Regions from separate parts of the Thalassotalea maritima genome, predicted to be linked through region 2. Evidence: predicted binding sites of a transcription regulator. Region 2 holds the regulator's gene; each other region holds the start of a gene.
The links. Region 2 encodes LexA, which represses DNA repair genes until DNA is damaged. Its sites were predicted from a motif close to TACTGTATNNNNATACAGTA; they were not measured.

Region 1: a site for LexA is predicted at 3,707-3,726, ahead of imuA (translesion DNA synthesis-associated protein ImuA). Genes of this name have one in related genera too.
Region 3: a site for LexA is predicted at 1,664-1,683, ahead of ACAX20_RS09215 (LexA family protein). Genes of this name have one in related genera too.
Region 4: a site for LexA is predicted at 3,904-3,923, ahead of ACAX20_RS12115 (DNA topoisomerase III). Genes of this name have one in related genera too.

Annotation. Positions count from the first base shown of each region.
Region 1 covers NZ_CP166919.1:1,776,004-1,781,481, reverse strand. Annotated here, with positions in the region: gene add (adenosine deaminase) at 1-938, opposite strand, end outside; gene aroG (3-deoxy-7-phosphoheptulonate synthase AroG) at 1,189-2,244, shown strand; gene ACAX20_RS07990 (DUF2750 domain-containing protein) at 2,252-2,638, shown strand; gene udp (uridine phosphorylase) at 2,695-3,462, shown strand; gene imuA (translesion DNA synthesis-associated protein ImuA) at 3,736-4,425, shown strand; gene ACAX20_RS07975 (DNA polymerase Y family protein) at 4,422-5,478, shown strand, end outside.
Region 2 covers NZ_CP166919.1:294,536-300,013, reverse strand. Annotated here, with positions in the region: gene ACAX20_RS01295 (acyltransferase family protein) at 1-1,316, opposite strand, end outside; gene lexA (transcriptional repressor LexA) at 1,480-2,094, shown strand; gene coxB (cytochrome c oxidase subunit II) at 2,661-4,175, shown strand; gene ctaD (cytochrome c oxidase subunit I) at 4,188-5,478, shown strand, end outside.
Region 3 covers NZ_CP166919.1:2,042,992-2,047,701, reverse strand. Annotated here, with positions in the region: gene ACAX20_RS09225 (hypothetical protein) at 1-23, opposite strand, end outside; gene ACAX20_RS09220 (hypothetical protein) at 1,050-1,562, shown strand; gene ACAX20_RS09215 (LexA family protein) at 1,693-2,097, shown strand; gene ACAX20_RS09210 (Y-family DNA polymerase) at 2,094-3,332, shown strand; gene ACAX20_RS09205 (ATP-binding protein) at 3,519-4,505, shown strand.
Region 4 covers NZ_CP166919.1:2,717,801-2,723,278, reverse strand. Annotated here, with positions in the region: gene ACAX20_RS12135 (DUF6491 family protein) at 36-482, opposite strand; gene ACAX20_RS12130 (lytic transglycosylase domain-containing protein) at 751-1,308, opposite strand; gene ACAX20_RS12125 (DUF2496 domain-containing protein) at 1,377-1,568, opposite strand; gene ACAX20_RS12120 (XapX domain-containing protein) at 1,716-1,892, shown strand; gene ACAX20_RS12115 (DNA topoisomerase III) at 1,904-3,883, opposite strand; gene ACAX20_RS12110 (YkvA family protein) at 4,140-4,685, opposite strand; gene ACAX20_RS12105 (MarR family winged helix-turn-helix transcriptional regulator) at 5,001-5,478, opposite strand, start outside.

The DNA.
Region 1 (5,478 bases), 1.5 Mb from region 2:
AAAGAGTTAAGTTGTAATTGGCGAAGTTCACTATCGGTCAATCCAAGGTGTTGCCTTGCCATGTCGTACTCGTGGGCAAGTTCAATCCCCTCGACACCGGGATCATCAGTATTGAGACAAACTTTGATATCGTTATTGATGAATGTGTGTATCGGATGATCAGCAATGCTCCGAATAGTGCCGGTTTGATAATTTGATGTGAGACACACTTCAAGACATATATTATTTTTTGCTAAATAAGCCATAAGCTTAGGATCTTTATAGCTATTAACACCATGGCCAATTCGCTCAGCACCCAGCATTTCAATGGCTTTCCATACACTTTGTGGGCCATCGGCTTCACCAGCGTGGATAGTCACATTGAGATTGGCGTTAGCAACTTGTTTAAAGTGTTCAACAAAACACTCTGCTGGTTGATTTAACTCATCTCCAGCAAGATCTATGGCAACTAACTTGTCTTTGTGAGCGAGCAGGGCATCCAGCTCCAATTGACAATGGTGAGTACCAAAAGTTCGTGACAAAATGCCAATTAGATTCACGTTCACAGTAAAGTCTTTGCGAGCAAGATCTACGCCATCGATAATCGCGGCGACAACATCTTGGGTGTTTAGCTTGTGAGTCATGCCCATATAATGAGGGGAAAAACGTAACTCAGCGTAGTCAATGCCAGCTTTGGTTAAATCTTCAACATTTTCGTATGCGACTTGTTTTACGTCATCGAGAGTCTTTAAGACTTTAACACCCCAATCTAATTTTTTTAAAAATTCCAGTAAATCATTGGCTTTATCTTCAATGGTGATATGCGGCATTAGCGCATCAAGATTATCAGCAGGTAACGCTATTCCGTTTTTATGGGCAAGATCCCATATGGTGTTCGGGCGAATATTGCCGTCGAGATGTCGATGCAGATCAATTAGAGGCAAATCTTTTGCAGGCATAGCTCGCATGGTATTGTTAATGGATTTTGTGTTTTAACTATAGGTCAGATTTGCTCGTTTACAGTAGTTTTATGACGAGAATGTTCATTTTCTAAAAGTCTTTTTATGGGCTAAATGATTCTGTTGCGAGATAGTATGCGGATATCATTGATTACAGGTAATGCAATTAGAGTATTTACTGAAAAATTGCGTTGCATTTATTACAAAGCTTGTTAGATTAGGAATATTCTTTACTTCAATAATAATAATTATGCTACACCAAACCGATGACGTTAGAATTTCACGTCTTAAAGAACTTCTCCCACCCGTTGCATTACTTGAACGTTATCGTAATAACGAAAAAATTTCTGAAAGTGTGTTTCAGGCACGCCAAGCGATTAGCGACATTTTGAATAACAAAGACGACCGCCTATTGGTTGTTATCGGTCCTTGTTCGATTCACGATCCGATTGCTGCGTTGGAATATGGCTCGCGCTTAAATAAATTGCGCAATAAGTACAAAGATAGTTTAGAAATCGTTATGCGAGTGTACTTTGAAAAACCACGTACTACGGTCGGCTGGAAAGGGCTGATTAATGATCCAAATTTAGACGGTAGTTTTAAAATAAACGAAGGTCTGCGCAAAGGCCGTAAGTTACTGCTCGATTTGAATGATATGGGCTTACCAACTGCTGGCGAATATTTAGATATGATCACCCCGCAGTACATGGCTGATTTAATGTGCTGGGGAGCGATTGGCGCGCGTACAACAGAATCGCAAGTGCATCGCGAGTTAGCATCAGGCTTGTCGTGTCCAGTTGGTTTTAAAAATGGTACCGACGGCACGATAAAGATTGCTATCGACGCAATTGGGGCGGCGAGTGCACCGCATCATTTCTTGTCGGTGACCAAACTTGGCCATTCAGCGATTGTTGAAACTAAAGGTAATAGTGACTGTCATATTATCTTGCGTGGTGGCAAGGAGCCTAATTACAGCAAAGAGCATGTTAATAAAATTACTGAACAACTGAGTAAAGCTGGGCTTTCTGAGAAGGTTATGGTCGATTTTAGTCATGCGAATTCAAACAAGAAGTTTGAAAATCAAATGTTAGTTTGTGATGATATTTGCCAACAAATCAAAGACGGTAACCAGTCCATTTTTGGTGTGATGGTCGAGAGTCATTTAGTGGAAGGTCGCCAAGATTTGGTCGATAATAAAGCGCTGACATACGGTCAAAGTATTACTGATGCGTGTATTGGTTGGCAAGATACTGAAGTGTTATTAGAAAAACTCGCGCAAGCAAGTGCTTGTCGTATCAATAAGTAAGGCAATTATGGTTACCATTGATAAATACAGTTTAAATTTAACAGATACGCAACGTTATGAGTTGTTCATGCAACAATTGATGACCGAGCGTGAAGCGTGGATATTAACGGATGAGCATGGCGCTGTTATGTTAACCGAAGAAGGGGAAGACTTGGTCCCTTTTTGGCCGACAAAAGAAACAGCACAAGGTTGGGCAACCGATGAATGGGATCATTGTCAGCCACTTAAGTTGACATTGGACGAAATTCAACAACGCTGGTTACCGGGCATGGAAGAGGATGATCTTTGTTTGATTATTTTCCCTAATCAAAATTTAACAGGACAGTTACTTTACCCGTGGCAATTTGCCGATGCCATCAACAAAAAATTGGCGAAACTTGCCCGTAAAAATTAATCATATCAGTGACAGCGTCTACACTCTAGTTATCATACCTAGCAATGGAGATAACAATGACAGACGCTGTGTTTCATTTAGGTGTTAGCCAAAAAGATATTGATGGTGCAACACTCGCTATTCTTCCCGGTGATCCTAATCGCGTCGAACGTATCGCTTCTTATTTAGATGATCCTCAATTTATCATTGCTCAGCGTGAATATACCTTGTACAAGGGTAGCTTAGATGGCAAAGCTGTGGTGGTTTGCTCGACAGGTATCGGTGGCCCATCAACATCCATTGCCGTGGAGGAACTTGCGCAAATTGGTGTGCGTTCATTTCTGCGTATTGGTACAACAGGGGCTATTCAGCCCGAGATTAACGTTGGAGATATTATCGTCACCACAGGCTCCGTCAGGCTCGATGGCGCCAGTCAACACTTTGCTCCATTGGAGTTTCCCGCCGTTGCGGATTTTTATATTTGTCAGCATATGATAACGGCGGCAAAGCAACAGGCCGATGTGCATGTTGGTGTTACCGCATCAAGCGATACCTTTTATCCAGGACAAGAACGTTACGATACGTTTTCGGGGCGCGTGCTCAGTCGTTTTGTCGGCTCAGCCAAAGAATGGCAAGCGATGGGGGTGCTTAACTATGAAATGGAATCCGCCACCTTGTTGACCATGTGCGCTAGCTCTGGACTCAAGGCAGGTTGTTTAGCTGGCGTTATTGTTAATCGTCACCGTGGTGAAATACCGGATCATGAAACGCATAAGTTAGTGGAAAAACGTTCCATTTCTGCCGTTGTTGAAGCGGCAAGGTTGACGTTAAAAGACAGTGATTAGCGTCTTAGCGCGTTGCGTTAACCAAGCTTAATGCTTAGCAATTCTGGCATAGCACGTTACTTTGCTTTGCGCGCCATGTAGAACATATGTTTTTATCTTGATCACTAAAATCTAACGCGGCATTAAACGGCCGCGTTTTTTTATTATCTCCTACGATTATGGACGGATAAACTTAAACCATAAACGGCCCATGATATACGGCAACCTCTTTTGAGACGCTTGATTTGATAAACATACAAAACTATACTGTATAAATATACAGTTGGTGTGGTTATGAACAATATAATAGAACGTCTTAAAGAAAAGCAGCTACTTTGGTCAGCCAAAAAAGAACCATTATTGGCAACTGATTTACAATCAACAGGCTATGTTGAGCTTGATCGGCAATTAGGTGGTGGCTTTGTTAAATCTGGTGTCATTGAGCTGATATCTCCTCGAGGTATTGGCGAGCTACGTTTGTTGATGCCCTTATGGCAACAAGCACAAAATGAACAGCTATTAGTATATATAAACTCGCCAGGCATCTTAAATGCCGGTTTGTTAGAGCAAGCGGGTATTGATTTAGAGCGTATATTGTCTATTCATGTTGATGAACACCATCAAGCTATGTGGGCGGCAGAGCAATGTTTAAAAAGTGGCTGTTGCTCTGATGTTTTACTTTGGCATGAACAAGCTATCCAGATCCATCAGTTAAAGCGTTTGCAAATGGCTGCAGAAGAAGGCGGTTGTCGGCAACTTATTTTGCGCACCTCAAAGCAAGACAATATCGCGTTACCCGTTGACTTGAGCCTGTCTTTGTTTGCGCATCGCCAGGGTTTGCAAGTAGTGATTAATAAACGTAAACGAGGTTGGCCGTCGGCGCCATTTATCGTCAATATGGCGCATTATTGGCCACATTTATGTAAGCCGGTTGAGCAAAACAATATTGTTTATTTTCCAGATCTAAAAAAAATCGTGTCATGACGCTTTGGTTGTATTTACATTTCCCTAGTTTACAGCTCGATAGCTTATATGCGAATAACGAGCAAACGCCGATTATTATTGTTGATGAAAAAAAATATCATGTGTTACAAGCAAATAATATGGCACATGAGAAGGGCATTCAACTGGGGATGGGGCTAGGCAGTGCCGCTACTTTAGCGCAAAATCTCCAAGTAATCCCTTATAATCGAGATCTTGAGTATCAACGTTTAACACGAATTGCTCGTTGGCTGTATTTATTGAGTGCTGATATTTGTGTATATCCTCCTGATGGCATTTTACTGAAAGTCTCCAATATGTTGACCTTATATCATGATTTGGCACGCTACTGGGAAGCTATATCTGAGCATTTAGAGGCAATGAGCGTTCGTTTTCACTATGCCTGTGGCTATTCGGTATACAGCGCTATCTTGCTAGCGAAACATAATGCCGCTTTAATCAGTGATGATAAACATCTCATTGAACAAAAATTGGCACAACTACCATTAACCCTCACTGGGTTAGCGAGTTCCACATTACAGTCCTTGCAACGGCTGGGTATTTCCCATATGTCTCAACTGCTGGGTCTGTCTTTAAGCGAAATAGCCAAGCGCTTTGATATCGAACTCGTTAATTATATTGGTCAATTGACAGGACAGTTACAACATCCGGTCACGTTTTATCACCCAGATGAAACGTTTCAACATCATCTTGATTTATGGTTTGAGGTAACAAATTGTCAACGTTTACAAAAGCCGCTAGAAAAAGTCTACCGGCTTTTACAACGCTTTTTGTCATTGCGTGATCAATGCTGTCATCAGTTGCAACTGATGCTACATTTTCGCGATGTTGAGCACCCCCCTTTATGTATTGATATTCACAGTGCTAAGGGGGAGTATCGCGCTGACAAATGGTTAGCCTTAAGTGAGTTACGACTGCAATCCGTGTATTTGCCTGCGCCCATTATTGCGATTGAGGTGCGAGTATTACAGGTGCATGGCAATGATTACCAAGTAATGGATTTACTTCAACACAAACACGCTAGTGTATCTGTTG
Region 2 (5,478 bases):
TGTAATTTATCAGCTAACGCATAAGCAATTTCTACTGCGTGGCTGTCACCCAAAATAGCCCAAGATATATTTTCACCAAAATACTCACACGACTTTGAAGGCTCTTGATAAGAACCGATATGGCAGGTGTCTCTGTATGGGCTTGGAACTGATTTACCAATTAATTCTTGATAATGATGAGGAGCAAGCTTTAAAAAACCATTATTCACCAACACAATCAGCCCTAATAAACCTATCGAGAAAACAAGGCCAATAGGTTTACATTTTAAGTATTGCGATAATTGCGAGAAATCATTTCTAAATTTAATCGTCTCTATATATTTGTGACTGAGAAAACCCAAGAAGACCGATGCTAAAATGCCTAAATATATAAAATTTTCCGTTAAAGAAAAGTAGAATATCGCAACAACAAAAGGCCAATGCCAAAGGTATATAGAGTAAGACCATTTACCTAGATACTGAAATATAATATTACCTGTGACGAAACTATCATTTCTTTGAGCTTGGATTAGCAAGAACGTCCCTACAACAGGGATTAAAGCTAAATAGCCTGGCCATAAACTGTCTTTTGATATGAATGTATAAGATAAGATTATTAGTACTAACCCAAGCCATTCAAAGGCTTTTTTTCTATTCTCTGCAAGTTTTAACGGGTAGAGGTATGCAACACCACCAATCATCATCTCCCACGCTCTAGTATGCAATAGATAGTATGAAGGATTAGCCCAGTGGTAGGTTGCTATTACACATAAGAAAAACCCGATTACAGTTCCTGCTAAGATGGCCTTTCTCATAGCCATCAATGACATATGCTTTCTCATCGCAATAAGGGCTAGAGGGTAGAGTATGTAAAATTGCCATTCAGCAGATAAAGACCAAGTATGTAAAAGCCATTTTTCGTGTGAAGCTGTGTCAAAGTAGCCAGATTCTGTCCAATATACGATATTGGATAAAAAGGTCATACTACTGAGTACATGCTTTCCTAGTGCTTTGTAATCTAACGGAGTCAGGAAAAATAAGCCGAACACCAGTAAGACCAAACAAAGAACCGCTAATGCAGGTATGATCCTATTAGCCCTTGCAAGGTAAAACTTCGATATCGAAAAAGTTTCTTGCTCGATCCCTTTAAATATTATCCCCGTCATTAGGAAACCGGAGATAACAAAAAATACATCTACTCCCGCAAAACCTCCGGGCATCCAGTTCGCATTAAAATGAAACAACACAACAGCTATTACTGCAATGGCTCTTAGACCATTGATATCTTTTCTAAACTGCACAAGAATATACCAACTGAATAAAATATTTTGGCGCATTTTATCCTAAAAAAACAATAAGACAAAGTCATCCTTATATACCTTCCTACTAAGAGAAATGCGGCAACGAAGTCTATTTAAATAAAACAAACGCTTAGCGGTTGCTTATTACTGCTAGCTGTATATACTAACAGTTACTGTACATATAGACAGGCGACTACGCATGCGAGCCCTAACAGCCAGACAACAACAAATATTTGATCTTATCAAAGAAAAAATCGCCGCTACCGGCATGCCTCCAACCCGCGCAGAAATTGCCAATTTCTTTGGTTTTAAATCTGCCAATGCAGCCGAAGAGCATTTAAAAGCACTTGCGAAAAAAGGCTTTATTGAAATGCTGCCGGGTACCTCGCGCGGTATAAAATTAGCCGAAGAGCATATTGAAGAAGAAGGTCTACCTCTAATTGGTCGTGTCGCTGCTGGAGAGCCAATTTTGGCGCAAGAGCATGTTGAAGATCATTACAAAATAGACGCCAGCTTATTTCATCCAGCAGCCGATTATTTATTGCGTGTTAACGGCGAAAGTATGAAAGATATCGGTATTATGGATGGCGATTTACTTGCTGTGCATCAAACTAAAGATATTCATAATGGTCAGGTTGTGGTTGCTCGCGTCGACGATGATGTCACCGTTAAACGTTATAAACGCGAAGGTAATGTTGTGTACTTACATGCTGAAAATGAAGCCTTTGAACCGATTGTTGTCGATCTAGCATCAACGCCGTTTAATATTGAAGGTATTGCTGTTGGTATTGTTCGCAATGCTGATTGGATGTAAATCAATATCGACAACTAGCGGGCTAGATTAGTTAGCTCGCTGTTCAAAAAACAAGCAAACAGACTCGGTCTTTTTCTTAGCTTTATCATCAAACTCGATTCCTACAACTCTTTCATCAAGCTTGCCTCAAGCATTTTGAGAGTATTTACTCTAGCTCCTACCCCTTGAAAATATTTCTTTTTTTCAATCAAAACACTAGATCTTGTTCAAATTTTAAGTAATCCTAGTTCATGAAATAAACAAAAATGACTCATTGTCTAGCTTAACGCGTAGATAGAGCCATTGAATAATAACAACAAAGCGCGCTAAATCTACACCATTCAAATTATACCCAAACGTAGATTGGTCGTACGTAATAGACTGAATTCCAGAAGTATTTAGTCTAATAACAAAAACAATAATTTACGGAAATTTGCGACATCGAGTGAAGATGTATCCTGTCCTTTTTCTGTATTTTCTTAGGCTTGTTAAGCAGAAGGAGATGTCGAGTGAAGAGAGGTAACCTAGGTTGGCTAGGATTGGCAGGTATATTTGCTAGTCCAGCTTGGGCTGAATCACAATGGAACATGACTAAAGGTGTGACAGACGTCAGCCAAAACGTTTATGACCTCCATATGATGGTGCTGTGGATTTGCACAGCAATTGGTGTGGTTGTATTTGGTGCAATGTTCTGGTCGATGATTTTTCATCGCAAATCTAAAGGCGTCAAGCCGGCCGATTTCCACGAAAGTACCAAAGTTGAAATTCTTTGGACAGCCATTCCTGTTTTGATCTTAATCGGTATGGCATGGCCAGCAACCACTGCCCTAATTGATATGGAAGATAACAGCAACTCTGATATCACCATTCAAGTTACCGGTTCTCAGTGGAAATGGCATTATAAGTATTTTGATCAAGACATTGAATTTTACAGTGTTTTATCCACTCCTCGAACTCAATTCGACAACCGCGCAGGCGAAGGCGATGAGAAAGGTGAGAACTACTTACTCGAAGTCGACAAGCCTTTGGTTATCCCTGTCGATCGCAAAGTACGTTTCCTTATTACCTCAGATGACGTTATCCACTCATGGTGGGTGCCTGCCTTTGCGGTAAAACAAGACGCTAATCCTGGTTTTATCAACGAAGCATGGACTAAAGTCAATGAACCCGGCATTTATCGCGGCCGCTGTGCCGAGCTATGCGGTAAAGACCATGGTTATATGCCAATTGTTGTAGATGTTCGCTCAGAAGCGGACTACGAGCGCTGGATAAATGAACAAAAAATCGCTCTAACCCAAGCTAAGCAAGCAGAAGCGGCGTCTGTTAATCAAGAAATGTCGATGGCAGACCTGATGGAGCTAGGCGAAAGCACCTACATGGCACACTGTGCCGCATGTCATCAACCTAATGGTAAAGGGTTACCACCAGCATTTCCGGCATTAGCCGGCAGTGGCATATCTATCGATGGCGGTAAAGTAAATGAGCATATCGATGTTGTCGTCAATGGTCGTGCCGGTACCGGTATGCAAGCCTTTGGTAAGCAACTAAGTCTTAAAGAAATTGCCGCTGTCGTTACCTATGAGCGTAATGCGTGGGGTAATAACACTGGCGATGCGATTCAGGCTAAAGATGTTCAGCAATTATCGAGCAATAGTGACTCTGTCGAGGTTGCTGCTGTCAGCGTCAATACGGCAGTTACAGAAGCTGAGCAAGCGACAGAAAATGAGCCAGTTAGTAACGACGTGACGGCTGAAAATGCCAGCGACAATGCTGCTGAAGCTCAGGTTGATATGAGCGATTTAACCATGGAGCAACTCATGGCAAAAGGTGAGCAAGTATACCTTGCGAAATGTGCAGCATGCCATCAAGCCTCTGGTGCAGGATTACCACCTACCTTCCCATCACTCATTGGTAGCCCTATCGCCACGGGTGATATCGCCAGTCATATCGATATCGTTGTTAATGGCAAACCTGGTACAGCGATGATGGGTTATGCCAGCCAGTTAACACCACAAGAAATGGCCGCAGTCATTACCTATGAGCGTAATGCATGGGGAAATGACACCGGTGATACCGTGCAAGCTAAAGACGTAGCCAAATAAGGGGGAATGATTATGAGTAGTGCTACTAATACGTTAGATCATGTTCACGATCATCATGATCATAAGCCAGCGGGCATCATGCGCTGGATCCTAACCACCAACCACAAAGACATTGGTACCTTGTACCTTTGGTTCAGCTTTGCCATGTTACTTACTGGCGGCGCCATGGCCATGGTTATCCGTGCCGAGTTATTCCAGCCTGGTTTGCAAATTGTCGAGCCAGACTTTTTTAACCAAATGACCACTGTCCATGGTCTTATCATGGTGTTTGGTGCCATTATGCCTGCCTTTACAGGCTTAGCTAACTGGCTGATTCCAATGATGATTGGTGCCCCAGACATGGCTCTGCCACGATTAAATAACTGGTCGTTTTGGATCTTACCATTTGCTTTTTCTATCTTGCTTGCAAGCTTGTTTTTAGAAGGTGGTGGACCAAACTTTGGTTGGACGTTCTATGCGCCACTATCAACCACGTACTCTAACGGCAGCACCGCATTTTTTGTCTTTGCGGTACACATTATGGGTATCTCGTCGATTATGGGGGCGATCAATATCATCGTCACCATTATGAACATGCGCGCTCCAGGTATGACCTACATGAAAATGCCCCTGTTTGTTTGGACGTTCTTCATTACCGCTTACCTATTAATTGCCGTTATGCCGGTACTTGCCGGTGCGGTCACCATGGTATTAACCGATACCTACTTTGGCACCTCATTCTTTGATGCTGCAGGTGGTGGCGACCCCGTCATGTTCCAGCATATCTTCTGGTTCTTTGGTCACCCTGAAGTTTACATCATGATTTTGCCAGCCTTTGGTATTGTCTCAACCATTATCCCAGCGTTCACTCGTAAGCGCCTATTTGGTTATAGCTCAATGGTTTATGCAACAGCATCGATTGCATTTTTATCGTTTATCGTTTGGGCGCATCACATGTTTACCACAGGTATGCCATTGGCCGGTGAGTTATTCTTTATGTACTGCACCATGCTCATTGCCGTGCCTACTGGGGTTAAAGTCTTCAACTGGGTAGCAACCATGTGGCAAGGGGCGATGACCTTTGAAACGCCTATGCTGTTCTCTATTGCTTTTGTCATCTTGTTCACCATTGGCGGTTTCTCAGGGTTAATGCTGGCAATGACACCAGTCGACTTCCAATACCATGACACCTACTTTGTTGTAGCTCATTTCCACTATGTACTGGTTACCGGTTCGCTGTTCAGTTTATTCGCAGCAACTTACTACTGGTTACCAAAATGGACGGGGCACATGTACGACGAAAAAATCGGTAAGCTGCATTTTT
Region 3 (4,710 bases), 1.6 Mb from region 2:
ACATCAGTGGTAAATAACTGCATTGATTGTATCTCCACAATTAAGATCTTTAATTATTATCCTGCCTCATAAAGCAGATTCGTCCAGAGTTTTACAAAGCTAACCGCTATAGCCTCGTCAGCTATTGCAAAAACTCTTTCGCCAATTAAAAGAGCTTTTACTTTTTCCCTCAATTAAATATCTGTTAAGAACAGTCAAATCTAAGGATTCAACAGGGCAAAATAAGGTCGAAAAAATTTCGAAAAATTAATGTCGGACAAAACAGAAACACTGTTGACATTCTTAGTTTGTGAACGTAGCTGAAGTGTTTTCCTGCGAGGTTATCGCAGAGCTTTATCGTTGTGCCGTTCAGGCAACTTTTGAACATGCATCACTTTCTGCGAGAACTCGCAGGCATTCCCACTTTAAAATTTTTTAGCTATTTGATTTTTCTGCGATATATCGCAGGCAATGCAACCAATGTAAAATCTTTTTATACCGCAGGAAGTAGCGGTTCCTGCGAGGAATAATACGCTGGTGTGAATTTACTTTCGTAACGCAAATAATTTTGTGCAAAAAGAAACTATTTGAGTTTTCTATTTTGGAAGCATACAAAAAGCTCAATGGAGGAGGGGACAAGGATTAACACAAAACTTAAACAGCTGATGATTATATAAGGATAACCGCGGTGTCATCACGAGGAAGGTTTAAGTGTTTGTTTAATCAATGTACCACCATTGGGTCGACCCAATTCTTCATGATTTTAATTTGATAATAGGAGGTTTGTTTTGAAGTTGTTGCTCCGCCGCATTCAGGTGGGGCAACACTCTCAAAGGCTTAAATAACAGAGCCATTTTACCCAATTACACTCGGTTTATTATCCCGGGTGGATTTGTCGTGGTGAGATATCTACAAAAGATATTTTCAGTCAAATAAATTTAATCAATCTTTGTTTATGCAGAAATCTGCAGACTATGGGGAAACTTATTCAAAATATCGCGTGTTTCTATTACTTCGCCATTGTTTTGAGCGTTACGTTGCTCAAAAGAGTTTAATTAGAGACAAATACAATGAAATGCGATTATTTACAACGAGCGGCATGGACACTTTTATTAGCTACAGGAGCGATATCAATAGAGGAACTTGAGAGCTTTGGCATTTCTAAAGGAAGAGCTAGATCTTGGCTAAAATCAATGCCAGATGATAACCAGTTACTCAATGCGGCATCCAAAGTTTCTAAACAATCTGTGAGTGCAGATGGCCCTGGAGAAAATATTATTTCTGCCCATGAAAGTGAAGAAGGGGAGCGGGTATGTCTAAGTGAGTCTAAAGACCAAGTTGACGCGCAGCCTGTAGCAGACGAAACAAAAGTTGACGAGTCATCTCAGTCCGAGGAAATGATTACGCCACCCCCATTGTCTGCTGGAAAAAGGGTTGAAGATTCTGACCGGGAATTAACATCTGCAACCTGTAGTGTATCTGTTAGCGTTGCGGTTAGTATCAGAGCAACGAGTGGACTGCATGGAGAAATTAAAGCGTCGCTGGATCTTATACAAGATAATGGCACGGCACATGAGGTTTAAATATTAATGGAGACGTTTGGCCTAAATGACGTAACCAAGCATTGCTTGTATTAACGGCAATTATTTTGAGCTTGTGAGTTATAGGGTAGTTGATATATTATAACTGTACAAATGTACAGTGGTAAAGTGAATGAAAGTTTGTCCTTATTATATTCAAGCTGGGATCAGTGGCTTTGAAAGTCCTGCGACTGAGTATAAAGAGATAGGGTTATCGTTAGATAGTTTGCTTATCATGCATCCCAACGCCACATTTATTGGTATAGCGCAAGGTCGTTCTATGGAGCAGGTTGGGATTTTTGATGGTGATTTACTCATCGTTGATCGCTCTGTTGATGTTAATACGGGCGATGTGATTGTTGCTGCTCTTAACGGTGAGTTCGTATGCAAAATTATTCATAAGCAAAAAGCTCAGTTATTGTCGGCGTCAGCTGAATATGCGCCGGTAACCGTCACCTCTGATGATAGCTTTTCAATTGAAGGTGTCGTGGTTTCATCGATACGCCTGCACCGTCAACCAAGGGAGCTAAAGGCGTGATTGGTCTTATCGATGCAACTGGCTTTTATAGTGCTTGTGAAAAGGTCTATGACCCTCAGATACGCAACAAGCCGGTGGTTTGTGTGAGCAACAATGACGGCTGTATCGTGGCGATGTGTCCGATAGCACGAGCGTTAGGTGTCCCTAAATTTGAACCTTTATTTAAAGTTCGCAAGTTTTTAGATCAAGCAGGCGTTGTCATTCGATCGAGTAATTATGAGTTATATGCCGATTTATCTGAACGCATGATGACAGTGATCGGCCGCTTCGCGCAGCGACAACACATATACAGTATTGATGAAAGCTTTATCACCTTGCCTGACGATGCTGATTATCAACAAGTTGCGTTAGAGATCCGCAAGGCGGTTTGGCGTGAAGTGAAGTTACCTGTTGGCGTAGGTATTGCCAATACTGCAACGCTTGCTAAAGCGGCGAATCATGCGGCTAAGCGAATTGATGGTTACCGAGGTATTTGCGTTATTGATGATGAGCAACACCGTATTCAAGTTTTATCAAAAATGGGCGTCGCTGACGTGTGGGGTGTTGGTCGCAGGTTAGCGAAGAAATTAAAGCTGTTAGATTTGACAAGTGCATTGGATTTATCAAGGCAGCCACCAAAAGATATCCGTAAACAATTCTCTGTTGTACTCGAACGTACCGTAAATGAATTAAACGGTATAAAGGCGCTAGACTGGGACGACGTTAAGGCACCAAAACAACAAATATTTAGTACCCGTTCGTTTGGTGAGCCTATTCGAGATATAGATCAATTAGCGAGCGCCTTTGCAACACATGGTGCCACTGTCGCCTATAAAGCGAGACAGCAAGACTCGTATATTAAGCGCTTGATAATCTTTGCTGCATCGTCCCCGTTTAAGGAAAAGCGTTATGCGAAAACATTATCTATTGACTTAGTGAGTCCTTCAAACGATACGCTTGTGATTAATAACGCTATTCGCCGTGGTCTCACTAGCGTTTTTATGGAAGGCGTTGATTTTATTCGCTGCGGCGTTGGCGCGGTGGAGTTGCAAACCGGTTTTGTTCAAACAGATCTGTTAAGCCCGAGCAAAGATAGCCCTGCATTAATGAGTTGCCTAGACGCGATTAACAACCGTTATGGCGCCGGCGCGTTGCATACTGCATCAACTAAACAGAGCAAGTGGCACATGCGGCGAGAGTATTTATCACCACATTACACAACACGTTGGCATGATGTACCGAGGATAAAATGCTAGACTTTAAAGAACCCTTTTTCAGGTAAATATATGATTTTCTGTATTTACTTTGACTTTTTCTTATTGTCCCGTAAATTAATGAAGGAAAGTGGAAGGATGGCCGCTAAACAGTCAATCAGTACTCCCCAAGAGAGAATTACTGAACAGTCTACTTAATGCATATTTAGTCTTCAACAAGGAGCAGTAATGACCAAAATATACTTTCCTGAACGATTTGATAGAGATACTCTTGCACCTTTCTTCGATGAATTGGATTATCATCAAAACACGCCGGATGTTTGTATTGACTGTTCTACACTAAGGTATTCTTACCCAACAGCGATGCTAGTCGCAGGTTCTAAGCTAAGAAGTTGGGTCAGAATTCGGCGACAGAACAATATTAGAACGACAAAATCAGGGCATGATCGTTCAACTAATGTTCATTCTTATTTAATGCATCTAGGTTTTTTTAACTTTATCTTGATGGGAGGGGGTAACCAAGTTGGCCAAGCACCTGGTTCATCAGCTTATTTGCCGATCACTAAAATAGAAAAGCCCGCATATGATGCAAACACTCAAGAACTTCAAATTTGGTATGACAATATCATGTCAAGTGTAAGAGGTCTTGCGAGAGTTGTTTCTGGCACAGTAGAAGATACCGAAGAAAACCGACTTTATAATTATGCTCTTCGTGAGATCATTCGAAACGTATTCGAACATTCAAATGCAACAGAGTGTTATGTGTGTGGCCAACGTTGGCGAAATGGTAAAGTCGAAATTGCTGTTATTGATGAAGGGATTGGAATTGCAAACTCCTTGAGGAGGTCACACATAGTTGCTAATGATATGGAAGCTCTTTTCATGGCAATCAAGCCAGGAATATCAAGTACTACGAATATTAATCAAGCTAACAATGTTTATGATAATTCTGGATTTGGTTTATATATATTAAGTCAATTAGCATCTAGTTTTGGGTGGTTTGTTTTAGGTAGTAGTACAGCTAGAATCGTTGGGCACACGAAGCAAATTATTCAAGAAAGCCTTAACTTTAACGGAACTTATTTTGGCATGCAATTGCAACGCTCACCTCAGCAATTTAGTCAACTTCTAGAAGACATTATTAGGTACGGTGAGAAAGAAGCTGAAGCGAGTGGTATTTCACAAAAAGCATCCGGTATGTCAAAGTTTTACTGACTGAAGTTTCATAAGCTAATTTAAGTCATGCTGTAAAGGATTCGCTCATAAATATCTCTCTATTTTCAAATGTAGTGTGTCTATGAAAATGGGGGAGATCGATATCCCCCGTTGTAGATGATTTAAGTGTCAGATCTAGTCTGAACTAATACAACTCAAAGTATGCGTAGCTCTTTCTAAAGCATCATGCCGGTTGCTTTGCTAC
Region 4 (5,478 bases), 890 kb from region 2:
TTCTAACCCTTTGCCGTTAATTTCATTGTTGGCGTTCATTGTAAAAACCTAGCTTGAGTTGAGCTTGCTTGTTCAAACGTAGCCGTTACCTCAGCAGATGGATTTGGTTGCCATACATGAATGCTTGATATAACACAGCTTTTGTAGCCGTCATAATAGGCATTAGTGATGATTTTATCGCCACGACTTAAACAATTAGCGGCACTACGACTGATTGTGTTCACTCTAAAATCCGGCCATTTAGGATCGCATGACCCTATTAAATTGAGTTGGTAAGTTTGTTGTTGGTCTTCGACAATAATACTGTTATGGCTGGCAGATTTTATCTGGTGCCACGCATCGAGATTTGATGCAAAACAGACTTTACTGATTTGCTGGCGCTCGCTGGTGTCGTTTACAAGGTTGCTGTTGTGAGCATAATTGCTGGCACAGGCGCTTAAGGTAAGGGCAATAAGTGTAGGGATAATAGGTGACAATTTCATTTGATAACTCCGCTGGGTAGAACAATCGCTATCGACAGCTTCGATGATATCAATCATGAACGATACATCAGCGTTCCCTTTGACTGATACACGTAACTAAAGTTCCCCGAGCTTTTGGAGGATGGAGCCAAGGATTGTGGGTTAAGGAGAATGAGTTTAACAAGAATAAGATCAGGTAAAATGATCTTATAAATTCTTTTGGTCGGTATTGATAGGGCTTAACAAGGCTAACGATTATATGCGCACTAGGGCGGTGTTGTCGTCATCGTTAACCCTGTTGGTAACGTTGCCGTAAAATTTCAACTCGACTGATATAGGCAAGCGTTTCTGCAAAAGGTGGGATGCCGTTGTATTTGGCTATTGTCCCTTCGCCTGCATTGTAGGCTGCAGCGGTGAGCGCAATATTACCTTGGTATTTTTGTAATAATTTGGCAAGGTGCTTCACTCCTCCGGCGATATTTTGTTCGGCATCTAAAGCGTTTGTTACGCCAAGTTCTTTCGCCGTTTCTGGCATCAACTGCATCAGCCCTAGGGCGCCAACTCTTGATATGGCATCCTCTTTGAAGTGCGATTCGGCGTGAATAATCGCTCGAACAAGGGCTACATCTACCTGGTGTTGTTTAGCTTGCTTGGTTATCTCATTGGCATAGGCAAAACGATTAAGAGGCGTTGTATGCCAATTAACTTTCGAGCTGACTTTACAGGCATAGCAACCTACACGGATTTGTCTATACGGCCGATCTAAAGGTTCCATATCAGAAAAAGCGACGACGCCATCTGAGTTACGATAGGTAAAGACAGTATCCTCTGTTGCACTAAGTGGCATATCAACGAGGACACCGGTTAGCCAAAGCGTTAGTAATGATTTGGTTAGGTTTTTGATATGAGCCTCAACTATTTATTGTCATTGTCATTGTTAGTTGTTACTTCGTGTTTGCTTTGCTTGATGGTTAACTTATGTTGATAGTCGTTGATGACAATCTGTAATGCATCTAAAACGACTTGCTCGTTTACTTGATTGTCTTCGAGTATTTGAATTAAATCAACGGCTAATTGAATGTGTTTAGGGGCTTTATCGAGGCTCATCTGCGTCAATATTATTGTGTTTTTTGTGAGGTTACGGCAAATCACCTAAAAATAAAAGTATCCGCAGGCTTTTACCAGCAATCTAGCCACCGAATTTTCTGATAGCGTCTAAACTTAATGCTGATTCAGGCATAATTGGAGAGCAGCATGGTTCAAGAAGTGTTATTGGCGTTACTCGCTGGTTTTATTGTTGGGGTGTTATTTTCCTTTCTAAAATTACCCATTCCTGCGCCGCCCGTACTATCGGGGGTGATGGGTATCGTTGGTGTTTACTTAGGTGGACTCGGCTATATCTGGATTGTGGAGCGTTTTTTTAGTAACTAAATCAACAGACCCTAGCTCATTTTTGCTGACTTTTTTCTGTTCGTGGTCGAGCGGGACTTTTTGCTTGGTGACGCTTGAGAACGACGACGTTTATTTGCTTTAAATGGCTTGTTCGGTAAACCCGAAAAGTCTTGTTGATGACTAAGCTCAATAAACTGGCGTATTTGTTCTGTTAGTGGTTGCATGAATTGCTGGTAGCTCATTTTTTTGTCGACGATGGCTGTTAGATCCGCTTCCCACTTGGCGGTCAAATCTGGCTTTGTGGCCATGGCGGGTAATGCGTTGATCAGCGCTTTGCCGACATCGGTCGCTTTGATGGCCTTACCTTGACGTTGTAAATAACCTCGCTTAAACAATAACTCCATTATCCCTGCACGCGTTGCTTCGGTGCCTAAACCATCCGTTTCTTTTAAAATCGCTTTGATGCTGGGATCGTTGACAAAGCGGGCAATACCGGTCATCGCCTGCAATAATGTAGCATCGGTGAAAGCTGCTGGCGGTTGCGTTTGTTTGGCGAGTAGTTCGCCGTGCTTACACCATAACTCATCACCAACACTTAAGTGGCTAAAATCACTTGCGTTGCTTGCTTCATTATCATCTCGCTCTTCTTGTTTCGCTTGAGTTTGCTGATTTGCAAATAACGCTTTATAGCCCAAATCTATGGTTATTTTACTGGTGGCGACAAACATCCCTCCGGCAATGGTTAACTCCAGCTTGCCCTGTTGATATACATACGGTGGATAAAATTGACTTAGGTAATTACCACATATTTGTTCGTATATTTGTAATTCCCATTTTGACAGAGCAGTTAACTTAGCGACTTTCTCGGTTGGGACGATAGCATGGTGAGCACCAACATTAACATCGTTGAATGCTTTACTTTTGCGTTTTCTGTCAGCGCCTTTGCACGCTTGTTGATATTTGTTCTCGCTTGCTGAAATGGCTGAGATAATGCTTGTCGCTTGCTGAAAATGTTCGCTAGGCAAGTAACGGCAATCTGAACGAGGATAGGTAATAAGTTTGTGCTTTTCGTAAAGGCTTTGGCATGTATCCAGTACTTGTTTCGCATTCATATTAAATGCTTTTGCGGCATCAATTTGTAACGCTGATAGATTGTATGGTAGTGGAGCGAATTGTTTCTTTTGTTGCTGCTTATTAGCCATCACTTTAGCTGGCTGGTCGCCTATACGGCGAACCACATTGTCAGCTAAGGCTTTGTGAAGCACTCGCCCTTCATCATCCATGTATGGGCTGCACGCTTCGCTAGGTTGCCATTTCGCTTTGATGGTTTGATTACCTTTATCGATAACATGAGCTAGGACTTGGTAGTGATCTTTTGCTACAAAGTTATCAATGTTGTTGTCGCGTTCAACCACCAAACCGAGAATAGGTGTCTGTACTCTGCCCACAGAAAGCACACTGTTATAGCCTGATTTTTGCCCTGCTAAGGTATATGCCCGTGTTAAGTTAATGCCATACAACCAATCGGCACGGGAACGTGCTAATGCAGACACCGATAAGCTGATAAAATCAGTATTGCTAGCGAGGTTGGCTAAACTTCTTTTTACTGCTGGAGTATTTAAGTCACTGACCAACAAGCGTTGGCATTGTTGTTTCTTTTGTTGACCCACCTTTAAGTAATCGAGTACCTCATCAACTAATAATTGTCCTTCGCGATCAGGATCGCCGGCATGTACTAGTTGTGAACATTGCGTAACAAGCTTGCGCAGCACCGACAATTGGCTACGGGTTTTATATTTAGGTTGTAATGCCCATTGTTGAGGTATTATTGGTAAGTGATCTTGTTGCCACTTTTTGTATTTTTCATCGTATTTTTCAGGCTCTGCTTGCTCGAGGATATGACCAATACACCAACTGACCACATCACCATTTCCCACTTCAATATAGCCATCGGCTTTTTTGTGCGGCTTAGGTAGCGCGGCTACAATGGCACGCGCCAAACTTGGTTTCTCGGCGATATATAATTTCATAAACAGACAAATTGATGGGTAACTGTCTAAATATACAGTTGTTAGGGTTGGGCTGCAAGGTGCAAATAATTGAAAGTTATATGGTTGTAGACAACAGATGCTAAGCCGTTAGTCGTTATTGCCCTGCAGATATGCTGTTGCTAGCGTGTCACTTTAGTGAATGAAAACTAGGACGATATAGGTTATATCGTCCTAGTTCTGTGGGATTTGTTTAAACTGGCTACCATAAGTGCCCATCAGTATCGCATGTAAGTCATTAGAAAATACGAAACGAAGAGCGACCGCTACGACGGGATGATCGTCGATTTCGCATGCGTGAATGTAGCTCCCTGCGTTTCGCATCGAGCCAGTCTTCTTTGGTAATAACATCGTCACCCGCACGTTCTTGCTCGCGTTGACGATAGGCACAAAACTCATCGAATGCTTCAATATCGTCTTTAAGATCTTCTGCAACCAGTTCAATCATAATAGCATCATCGAGAAAGCCTAACGCTGGAATATCATCGGGCACCATATCTTCAGGTTCACTAAAGTAAGACAAAGCGCTAATAACGTCCTTACGCTCTTCTTCTGGAATTTTCCATTCGCTGTCTTCAATCATAGCGATTAATGTTTGCAGTTTATCAATGCGTTGTTTAACAAATTCAGGCACGCTATCACTAACGTCTTGAATTAGGTTTTTAGCATTTTCAATTATGATGTGCTCAGGTAAAAGCATGGCTTTACTTTGTGCTGTAGTCATCACCTCACGAAAGTGTTCAAGATCAGATTCCGTTAATTCAAATGTCACTTCAAAAGCCATTATATTTCTCCTATTTTATGGCAACACGTATTCTAGTGTTTGATCGCTAACTATTTAAATTTAACAGAGAATTAGTTTTTCACCAGTTGTAATAGCGCATAAAGAAGACTATGTATATCTCAACAATAAATGCACAATCGTGGTGCGGATAGTCGCGTTAAGTTCAGGGAAATGAATGGCGCTAGGTGATGGTAATATATCTTGTTATGTTGGTAGTAGGCTTTCGATATTACGTAGTGACAAGGGGAGTTCACATGGAAAGCGAGTGCCTTAACAAGTTTATTAATGGCACTCGGTTTTTAAGTGGGATTGTTACTATTGTGGGGTGTCACTAATATGACCAACCTGTAATACTGGAGATGCGTCAACATTTTCAGCGTCCATCATGCTGACAATCCGTTGCATCGTGGCTAACATTTGCGACTGCTCCCACTCTTGCATCGCTTCAAAGCGACTAATGAAGTGTTCTTGTAAAGGTTTTGGCGCGTCTTTAATGATGTCTCTGCCTTGTTCCGTTAGCGTGATATCAACTTTACGCTTATCGGTAACTGAGCGCACACGGCTTACTAATTCACGCTTTTCTAATCTGTCTAAAATACTGGTAATCGTTGCGGAGCTTAAATTAATACTTTCGGCAATGTGTTTTACAGTACTGTGATTATTGGCTGCAATTGATTGTAACACCAACAGTTGTGGACTCGTTAGTCCGGTTTCTTTGCTTAACTTCTTTGAGTATAAGTCAATCGCACGAATCACTTGTCGTAACGATATTAGGAGCTCTTCGTATTTTTCC